4 regions of the Blastococcus deserti genome follow, and region 2 is predicted to be linked to each of the others. Evidence: riboswitches for the same ligand, from Rfam matches in the RefSeq annotation. Region 2 holds a riboswitch; each other region holds the start of a gene.
The links. A riboswitch is a leader RNA that binds a small molecule or an ion and turns the genes downstream of it on or off. The one in region 2 is predicted to bind cyclic di-AMP.
Positions count from the first base shown of each region.

Region 1 (2,186 bases), on a different contig from region 2:
CCGGCGATCACACGGGCCGACTTCCGCACCTCGGTCCGCTCCTCGCTCGTTCCTCGCTGCGATGCGCCCGAGGCTGTCAGCCGGCGATCACACCGGCCGACTTCCGCACCTAGGTCCGCTCCTCGCTCGTTCCTCGCTGCGATGCTCCCGAGGCTGTCAGCCGGCGATGCGGCGGGCGTGGGTGAAGCCGCTCATCGAGTTGAAGTCGACCACCATGACCGGCTTGCTCGACGTCGACGCGTGGACCATCTTGCCGTTGCCCACGTACATCGCCACGTGGCTGGTCGGGCTGTAGTAGAAGAGCAGGTCGCCCGGCTGCAGGTCGGCGACCGACACCGGCGCGCCCATCTGCGACTGGCTCCGGCTCGAGTGCGGCAGGCTGACGCCGGCCGCGGAGTAGGCGTACTGCGTCAGGCCCGAGCAGTCGAAGGCGTCGGGGCCGCCGGCTCCCCAGACGTAGGCGTCGCCCACCTGGGCCAGCGCCGTGTCCACCGCGGCCTGCGCCGCGGCGCTCGGGGCGACGACGCCACTCGGGGCGGCCGCTGCCTCGCCGCCGTGGGCACGCGCGACCTCGGCCTGCTGCGGAGCACTGAGGGCGTCGTACTGGCGCTGGTAGTCGGCGATCCGGTCCTCGAGCTGGGCCTGCTGGGCGGCGATGTCGTCGACCGCCTCCTGCGCCTCGGCCTGAGCCCGGTCGGCCTCGGCCTGCGCGCGATCGGCCGCCTCCGCAGCCTCCGCGACCTCGGCGACCTGGTCGTTGGTGTGGCCGGCGATGGCGTCCAGCGTGCCCAGCTGGTGCACGAACTCGTCGGCCGAGTCGCTGGTCAGGAGGACGTCGAGCCGCGAGAAGCCCTCGCTGGTGTAGGCCGTGCGCGCCAGCTGCCGGACCTGGCCGTCCAGCGCATCGAGCTGGGCCTGGGCCTCGGCGGCGGCCTGCGTGGCGCCGGCGGCGGCCGCCTGCTGCTGCTCGAGCTGCACCTTGGCTTCGTTCAGCTGCTCGGTGACGACCTCGAGCTCGTGCTCGGCGTCGGCGACGAGGCGGGCGGCCTGCGCCGGGTCGGTCACCTCGCCGGGAACGGCGGTCGCCGTGCCGGGGAGGACGGTGAAGGTGAGGGCTGCGGTGAGTCCGAGGAGGAGGCCCGAGCGGAGCCATCCGACGTGTCCGGCCCGGGGGTCGGACGGACGAGCGGTGACGGACTGTTCGAGGGCGTGCGGCAGTACAGCGTGTGGGGTCGCCACGAGCGGCGGCTCTCCGTTTCTTCCTCTGCAACCGCCGACCGAGTTAGCTGACGGGTTCGGGCTGGGAAGACTGGCCCTATCCCCTGCGCACCGGCGAACCGGCCCGGCAGGAGAACTCACCCCAGAACTGCGGTGGGTCCCCGGCTCGCCGTCGAGCACCTCACAGGCGCCGTCGGGCGATTAGGCGGTGTCCGTCCGAGGTCACCCCTCTGCGGGCGACGACCGCTCGGGCGGACCGGCTGACCCTACGACCGTGATGTTGCCGTGACAAATGGACGGTCGTGGGACGGGTGTGGCGGACACCCCCGGGGCGGGGCATCCGCGCTGGTCAGCGCACCGCCACGGAAAGGTGTGACCTGTAGCGGACTGTTCCGTCCGTATTGCTCAGCCGGTGCGCCGGTCCCCGTCGGCGCCGTCGCCGGACCCCTCCCGGTGGCGCAACGGCGGCACGAGACCGACGTCGGCGAGGGCCCGGACGGCACGGCGCTCCACGTCGTCGAACTCGACGACGACCCCGGCCGGTGGCACGACGACGTCCTCGGCCGTGATGCCTGCCTCTCCGGGGGACGTGCGGGCGCGTCCGCTCATCGGCACGACGACGGGATCGGCGCTCTGCCAGCCCGGCGGAGCGCCCAGCAGGACGGTGACGACGCAGTCGGCGCAGCCGGCCGGGCGCGCGGTGCAGGTGTCGCAGTCGATCAGCATGGTTGTCTCTCCTCCGTGAGTCGCCCCGCACGGTAGGAGCAGCCACCGACAATTCCGCCCGCCCCACCCCGGGCGGTCCGGTCAGGATCCCGCGTACTCCCAGTGCCACGGCTCCTCGCGCCCGTTGCCCGGCTCGGCCCAGTCGGGGTGGAGGAAGCCGAAACGGCCGGCGTTGGCCTTCATCCACGCGTACTGCGGCGTGCCGAAGGACTCGATCCCGCCGCAGAGGTCTACCGCCAGTC
Region 1 covers NZ_JBHUHP010000010.1:113,980-116,165, reverse strand. The annotation lists gene ACFSHS_RS11375 (C40 family peptidase) at 157-1,239, opposite strand; cyclic di-AMP (ydaO/yuaA leader) riboswitch at 1,256-1,436, opposite strand; gene ACFSHS_RS11370 (hypothetical protein) at 1,624-1,944, opposite strand; gene ACFSHS_RS11365 (D-alanyl-D-alanine carboxypeptidase family protein) at 2,026-2,186, opposite strand, start outside.
Region 1: linked by a shared signal. The riboswitch ahead of ACFSHS_RS11375 (C40 family peptidase) and the one ahead of ACFSHS_RS04900 (aggregation-promoting factor C-terminal-like domain-containing protein) in region 2 are both predicted to bind cyclic di-AMP.

Region 2 (2,186 bases):
GGAAGTGGTCCAGCCGGGCGTCGTCGCGCTGGTGCGCCGGGTGCAGCTGCACCAGCAGCACCGCCCGCCGGTCGCCCAGCTCGTGCCACGCCGAGGTCAGGCGGGGGAGCCACGGTTCCGGCGCGTACAGGCGCTTGGCGTGGGTCAGGCCGCGCGGCGCCTTCACCGAGAGCTGGAAGCCCGGCGGCAGGCGCCGCCGCCAGCCCGTGAAGCTGACGTCGCGCGGCCAGCGGTAGAAGCTGGCGTTGAGCTCGACGGTGCCGAACCGGCGCACGTAGTGGGCCAGCCGGTCCCGCGCCGGGGTGCCCGGCGGATAGAGGACGCCGTCCCAGTGGTCGTAGCTCCAGCCCGACGTCCCGACGTGCACGCTCACGGGACGGCGCTACCCCGCTCCTGCGGTGTTCCTCCCGCATTCCCTGTCCTGCACGACACAGAAAGCGGGAGGAACACCCCGGAAGCGAGGACGGACGGCCGCCCTGCAGGGCCCACTGCGGCCTGCGAGGGGCCCGTCCAGAGGCTCACCGCGAGCATCCGAGCGGCAGGGTGACGTGCTGGAACGGCCCCGCTGCAGGGAACGGTCGCGAGCCTGCGAGCGGTGGGGGCAGCGGGGTCCTTCCTCAGTACCAGCCCTTGGACTGCGAGTGGCTCCACGCGGCGCACGGCGAGCCGTACCTGTCCTCGATGTAGATGAGGCCGGCGTCGATCTGCCGGTAGCCGTCCGAGGTCTTGGCGATGCCGGTACTGGCCCACGTCGAGTCGAGGAACTGCGGGATCCCGTACGCGGTGCTGGTCGGGTTCTGCGCGTTCGGGTTCCAGCCGCTCTCCTTGCCCCACAGGTTCTCGAGGCACGAGAACTCGCCGGCGCTGCCCACCTTGCTCATCGCGTACTCCTTGTAGGAGCCCTTGGGCGCGGTGGCGGCGGACGTGCCCTGCCCGGGACGAGCGGCGGCGGCCTCGGCCTCGGCGGCGCGAGCCGCCTCGATGCGGGCGGCCTCGGCGCGGGCGGCCTCCTCGGCGGCGACGCGGGCGGCCTCCTCGGCGGCGATGCGGTCCCGCTCGGCCTGGTCGGCGGCGGCCTGCGCCTCGGCGGCCGCGGCGCGCTCGGCGTCGCGCTCGCTCCGGCTGGCGGCCAGCTGCTCGAGCGGCGCGACGATCTCGTCGCCGGCGACCGGTGCCGGCTGGGCGGGGATGCCCAGCTGCGCGGCCACGCTCACCGACTCCATCGAGGCGGCGTCCGCGGCGGGCTCACCGGCGGTGAGGACGTTGACCATGAGCGCCCCGGCGGCCGCGACCCCGAGGTAGAGAGCCGGGCGGCGGCCGCCCAGGGGCGGGCGGGTGCCGGACGGGCGGAGGGCCCGGGCGGACGAGGACAGCGTGGTGCGGAGGTTCATGAGGGGCCTGTGCTCCGGATGACAGGGCGCGGCGGACCGGCCGGGCGCGCGAGGGCGCGGGCGGTCCACTGCGAGAGGGGCGAGGGGCAGCGCCGGCGGGCGGGGAGCCCGGCGGACGAGGGTCAGCGCAGGCGGGTCCCGCGCGGCGATCCGTACCGGCTGCTGCTGCGTGCAAGGTGTGCCCGAGGGCGCGCCATGCTGCGGCTCTCCGTTTCTTCCGTGGGCCGCCTACCGAGTTAGCTGACGGATTCGGGCGGGAAGCGGCCCTACCCGCCCCGAGCGGTGCTCGGAGCAGGATTCACCCCAGTACTGCGGTGGGTCCCCGGCTCGCCCGCACTCCAGGGGAGCGTCAGGGCGACTCGGCGGCGTCCGGCGCGGCCGCCCCGGATGGGGCGGTAACCGTCCGGCCGGACTGGCCCAACGTAACCGCCGTTATCGAGTCGTGACAATGCCGGATCGGCGTGACGCGTGTCGCCCTCCCGGTCAGGGCAGCCGCCAGACCGTCGTCCGGCGCACCTGGGGCCCCTCGGTGTCGGGCACGTCGTACGTCGCCACGGCGGCCAGCCGGTCGGTCGGCACGTAGGGCCGCCCCGGGTCGCCGAGGTACACCTCGGCGCCCCTCGCGCGGGCGGCCTCGAGCCAGGGCAGCACCCGCTCGCTCATCACGCGGTCGTAGCAGACGTCACCGGCAAGGACGACGTCGACCGCGGGCGATTCCTCCCCCAGCACGTCACCGAGGACGGCGACCGGCGGGAGGCCGTTCACCTCGGCGTTCACCGCGATGGCGGCGTGCCC
Region 2 covers NZ_JBHUHP010000004.1:11,812-13,997, reverse strand. The annotation lists gene ACFSHS_RS04905 (DUF72 domain-containing protein) at 1-373, opposite strand, end outside; gene ACFSHS_RS04900 (aggregation-promoting factor C-terminal-like domain-containing protein) at 618-1,391, opposite strand; cyclic di-AMP (ydaO/yuaA leader) riboswitch at 1,602-1,766, opposite strand; gene ACFSHS_RS04895 (class I SAM-dependent methyltransferase) at 1,875-2,186, opposite strand, start outside.

Region 3 (2,186 bases), on a different contig from region 2:
CTCTGGGACTTCTCCCTCGTCGACCCGGACAACCGCCGCCCGGTCGACTACGCGCTGCGGGGAAAGCTGCTGGCCGACCTCGACCGTGGCGAGGTCCCGGCGGTGGACGAGACCGGCGCGGCCAAGTTGCTGGTGGTGTCCCGGACGCTGCGGGCCCGGCGCGACCACCCCGAGTGGTTCGCCGGGTACGAGCCGGTCGAGGTCACCGGATCGGGCGCCGAGCACCTGATCGCCTTCGACCGCGGCGGGGTGGTCGCCGTGGCGACCCGTCTGCCGGTCAAGCTGGCCGCCGAGGGCTGGGGCGACACGGCCCTGCAGCTGCCCAACGGCGCCTGGCGGGACCTGCTCACCGGTGAGCGGCTCGTCTCCGACATCGCGGGGGTGGCCGCCGACGTGCTCCTGACCCGCCTGCCGGTGGCCCTGCTGGTCCGCGACTGAGAAAGGACCCCGTCCTCCCCACCCTTCGCAGGCTCAGGGTGGGGAGGACGGGCCTCGACCACCGCTCGCGAGCTCGCGGCGGGCCCCTGCACGGCGGCCTGACGGGACGCAGCGCGGTCGCCCGCGAACGGGGCGAGGTCGTGCCCCGGCGTGGCGGCGCCACGCCGGGGCGAATCGCCCGAATTCGTTCCGTCCGGCGGGCCGGGTGCCCCAGCGACCTCTAGCGTCGTCCGGGCGCCCGGGCCTTCCCGGCCGGGCGCGAGGCCCGGACCGCCCAACCCCGTCCGCCGGAGCCTGCATCCGACCTCACCCAGGACGGGGGCGGGGGACCCACTTTCCCGGCGCGCACGCGCGCGCCTCGGGGTGAAGCCGCACCGTGCGCTCCACGCACGGCGGCCGGGCACCGATTCGCCCGAACCCGACAGCTCACCTCGCCGGCGGTGATCGGAGGATCACCCATGTCCGAGCACTACTCGATGACGCGCGCCCTCAACCGTTCCATCCGCGGGGGCGCCGTACTCCTCGGCGCCGCGGCGATCGGTGTCGGTGTGTTCGCCGCGCCGGCTGCGGCGGCAGAGCACAACTGGGACGGCGTCGCCGAATGCGAGTCCGGCGGCAACTGGAGCATCAACACCGGCAACGGCTACTACGGCGGCCTGCAGTTCAGCCAGAGCACCTGGGAGGCGTACGGCGGTCTGGAGTTCGCGCCGCGCGCCGACCTCGCGACCAAGGAGCAGCAGATCGTGGTCGCCGAGCGCACGCTGGACGGCCAGGGCGTGGGCGCCTGGCCCACCTGCGGTAAGTACCTGACCGAGAACACGGCCGCCGCCCCGGCCGAACCCGCGGCGGCACCCGCGCCGGCTCCGGCCGAGCCCGCCGCTCCGGCGTCCACCTCGTCCTCGGGCGGCACCTACACGGTCCAGCCCGGCGACACCCTGGCCGAGATCGCCGCGGCCCAGGGCGTCGAGGGTGGCTGGGAAGGCCTGTGGGCCCTCAACCGCGACACCGTGAGCGACCCGGACGTGATCTACGTGGGTCAGCGCCTGAAGGTCTGAGAAAGGACCTCCTCGCCCCCGCTGCTCGCACGCTCGCGGCGGGACCCTGCGAGGAGGCCGTCCTGCCCCCGCTGCCAGCGACCTGGTGGCGGGGGCGGGGGGCCTCCTCAGAACCGGATCGCGTCGATCACCTTCGCGCGGACGGCGATGATCGCCGGCAGCAGCCCGGCCAGCGCGCCGACCGCGGTCGCCGCCACCATGCCCTCCACCGCGGCCGCCACCGGGAAGCCCGGCATGTCCGCGATGGGGATGCCGTTGTTCAGCAACCGCTCGAGCGGCAGATTGCGGACCAGCACGATCGACGCGCCCACGGCGAACAGTCCCGCCAGGGCGGTGGCGCAGACGCTCTCGAGCATGACGGCGGCGAAGATCCGGCCCGACGTGGCGCCGAAGCTGCGGCGGACGCCGATCTCGCGGATCCGCTGCCGGACGGTGACCAGCCCGATGTTGAGCACGCCGAGACCACCGAGGATCAGCACCACCGTGCCCGCGCCCCGGATCGCCAGGCGCAGCATCGCGATCGTCTGCTCCGCCCCCTGGGGGTCCATCCGGTAGGCGTCCACCTGCACCCCGGGCAGCTGGAGCTGCAGGTCGTGCCGCACCGTCTCGATCACCTGGTCGGCCTGCTCGGCCGGCACCCACAGCTCCAGGGTCGTCGGACCGGTGTACATGGCGGTCGCGGGGTCCACGGTC
Region 3 covers NZ_JBHUHP010000030.1:394,102-396,287, reverse strand. The annotation lists gene treY (malto-oligosyltrehalose synthase) at 1-438, shown strand, start outside; cyclic di-AMP (ydaO/yuaA leader) riboswitch at 730-893, shown strand; gene ACFSHS_RS21845 (transglycosylase family protein) at 897-1,493, shown strand; gene ACFSHS_RS21840 (ABC transporter permease) at 1,601-2,186, opposite strand, start outside.
Region 3: linked by a shared signal. The riboswitch ahead of ACFSHS_RS21845 (transglycosylase family protein) and the one ahead of ACFSHS_RS04900 (aggregation-promoting factor C-terminal-like domain-containing protein) in region 2 are both predicted to bind cyclic di-AMP.

Region 4 (2,186 bases), on a different contig from region 2:
CGGGCAGGTGCGACTCCGCGGACAGCTCCTCGTCGCTGAACTCGTGGACGAGGCGCGACACGACGCGCTCCCCCTCGGTCCACCAGCGGAGCGCCTGCTCGGAAGCGGGGGTCGTCGTCACGGTCGCCGAATCTAGCCCGGTCGTGCACCGAGCGATCGCCCGCGGGACGGGGTCACGAGCCGCACGGGACCCGAGTGAGCCGCACCCGTGTCGCAGCACCTCGAACCCCGGTCATCGCCATAGCTTCCGGGGCGGTGCGGGTCAGCCCGTGGGGCCGGTCGGGTCCGGTCCGCCGGCGGCCTTGCTGTCGGCGCCGCCGTCCGGGACATGGGTGACGTCGCCGGACATGCCGCCCTGCGCCGCCCGCGGCGACTGGTCGTCGTCCGCCGTCACCTGTCCCTTCTCGGGCCGCTCCCCGGGCAGGCCCTCGTCCTGGCCCGGGTCGTTGACGCCGCCGTAGGGACGTCCGGTCTCGGTCATCGCTCCACTCCCGTTCGTCGGAGTCGCGCACTGGCTCCCCGGTGATAGCCGCGAGGGCGCCGGCGCAACCCGGGACGACGCGTCCCGGGCGTGTCCGTCGGGAGTGCCGGCGGCGCTGCCTGGCGGCGTCGGTCACCCACCGTTCCGCCGCGCCGCTCGGGCACCGATTACGTACGGCAACCGTTACCGCGCGTAACAGCCCGCCCTGCTCCGGGGCGCACCGGGATCGGACCAGGTCAGGGAGGCGGCGCCGCGGGAAGGTGCTCTCCCCGCGTCGGCAGCGGGGCTCCGCCGACCCGTTCGCGCGCCTCTGCGGACCTCCGCGCCGCGCCCTAGCGTCTTCGCCGTCCGAGCGGGCCCCCCTCGTCACGCACCTCGTGACTCCCGCCGGACGCCGCCGAACCGGCCTCCCGCAGCAGCGGGCGCCGGACCGGGGACCCACCGAAGTACCGGGGTGAAGCGCGCGCCGATCGGCCGCGCCGGGCGAGTTCCCCGCCCGAACCCGACAGCTAACTCGGTAGGCGGCACAGGAGAACAGGAGAACGTCGTCGATGACGACTACAGCCATGCCCATGTCCCGCTCGCTCCGCCGCGCCGCCGTCGTGCTCGTCGCCGGTGCGGGGGTCGCGCTCAGCCCCCTGCCGGCCCAGGCCTCCTCGGGCGCTCCCACCACCGCCACGGTCGCGGCGGCACCGGTCGCCGCGGCGACCCCCGCCGCGCAGGTCGCCGTCGACACGGCGCTGGCCCAGCAGGGCGACCCCTACGTCTGGGGCGGGAGCGGCCCCGACTCGTTCGACTGCTCGGGGCTGACGCAGTACGCCTACGCGGCGGCCGGCGTGGAGCTGCCGCACTCGTCGCGCATGCAGTCGGAGCTGGGCACGCCGGTGTCGCTGGACGCGCTGCAGCCGGGTGACCTGGTGTTCTTCTACAGCCCGGTCAGCCACGTCGGGATGTACATCGGGAACGGGCAGATGGTGCACGCGCCGACGTCCGGCGACGTCGTCAAGGTCGTGGACCTGGCGAACATGCCGGGCGCGGTCTCGGCCCGCAGGGTCGCCTGACGCACGGGTGCCCCGGCCGCCCGGCCGGGGCACCCGCCCACCCGGATGTGCTCCCGCCGGCCCCGGGGTGTGGGTTAGGTTTCGCGCGCCATGGCTGCCCCTGACGTCCCGCCGGTCGAGGTGTCGGTCCTGGGGCCGTTGCGGGTGACCGTCGGCGGTGCCGCCGCCGCGCTGGGTGGGCCACGGCAGCGCTCGGTCCTCGCCCGGCTCGCCGTGGCCGGTGGCCACGTCGTCTCGACCGACCGGATCATCGAGGACCTGTGGGAGGGCGAGCCGCCGCCCAAGGCACTCGCGTCCCTGCAGGTGCACGTGTCGCACCTGCGCCGCGCCCTCGAACCCGGCCGCCGCACGCGCACCGCGGCCGCGACGCTGGTCAGCCGCCCGCCGGGCTACGCCCTGCAGCTCCCCCGGGAGGCGGTGGACGCCTGGCGGTTCGAGGACCTCCTCGCCCGCGCCCAGGGGGAACCGGCGGCCGTCCGTCGCCGCCTGCTGGACGACGCCCTGGCCTGCTGGTCGGGGCCCGCCTACGCCGAGGTCGCCGACACGTCGTGGGCCGCCCCGGAAGTCGCCCGGCTGGAGGAGCTGCGGCTGGTCGCGCGGGAGAGCCGGGCGGACGCCGACCTCGAGCTCGGTCGTGCGGTCGC
Region 4 covers NZ_JBHUHP010000030.1:199,025-201,210, reverse strand. The annotation lists gene ACFSHS_RS20865 (maleylpyruvate isomerase family mycothiol-dependent enzyme) at 1-121, opposite strand, end outside; gene ACFSHS_RS20860 (hypothetical protein) at 263-481, opposite strand; cyclic di-AMP (ydaO/yuaA leader) riboswitch at 911-1,000, shown strand; gene ACFSHS_RS20855 (C40 family peptidase) at 1,033-1,542, shown strand; gene ACFSHS_RS20850 (BTAD domain-containing putative transcriptional regulator) at 1,633-2,186, shown strand, end outside.
Region 4: linked by a shared signal. The riboswitch ahead of ACFSHS_RS20855 (C40 family peptidase) and the one ahead of ACFSHS_RS04900 (aggregation-promoting factor C-terminal-like domain-containing protein) in region 2 are both predicted to bind cyclic di-AMP.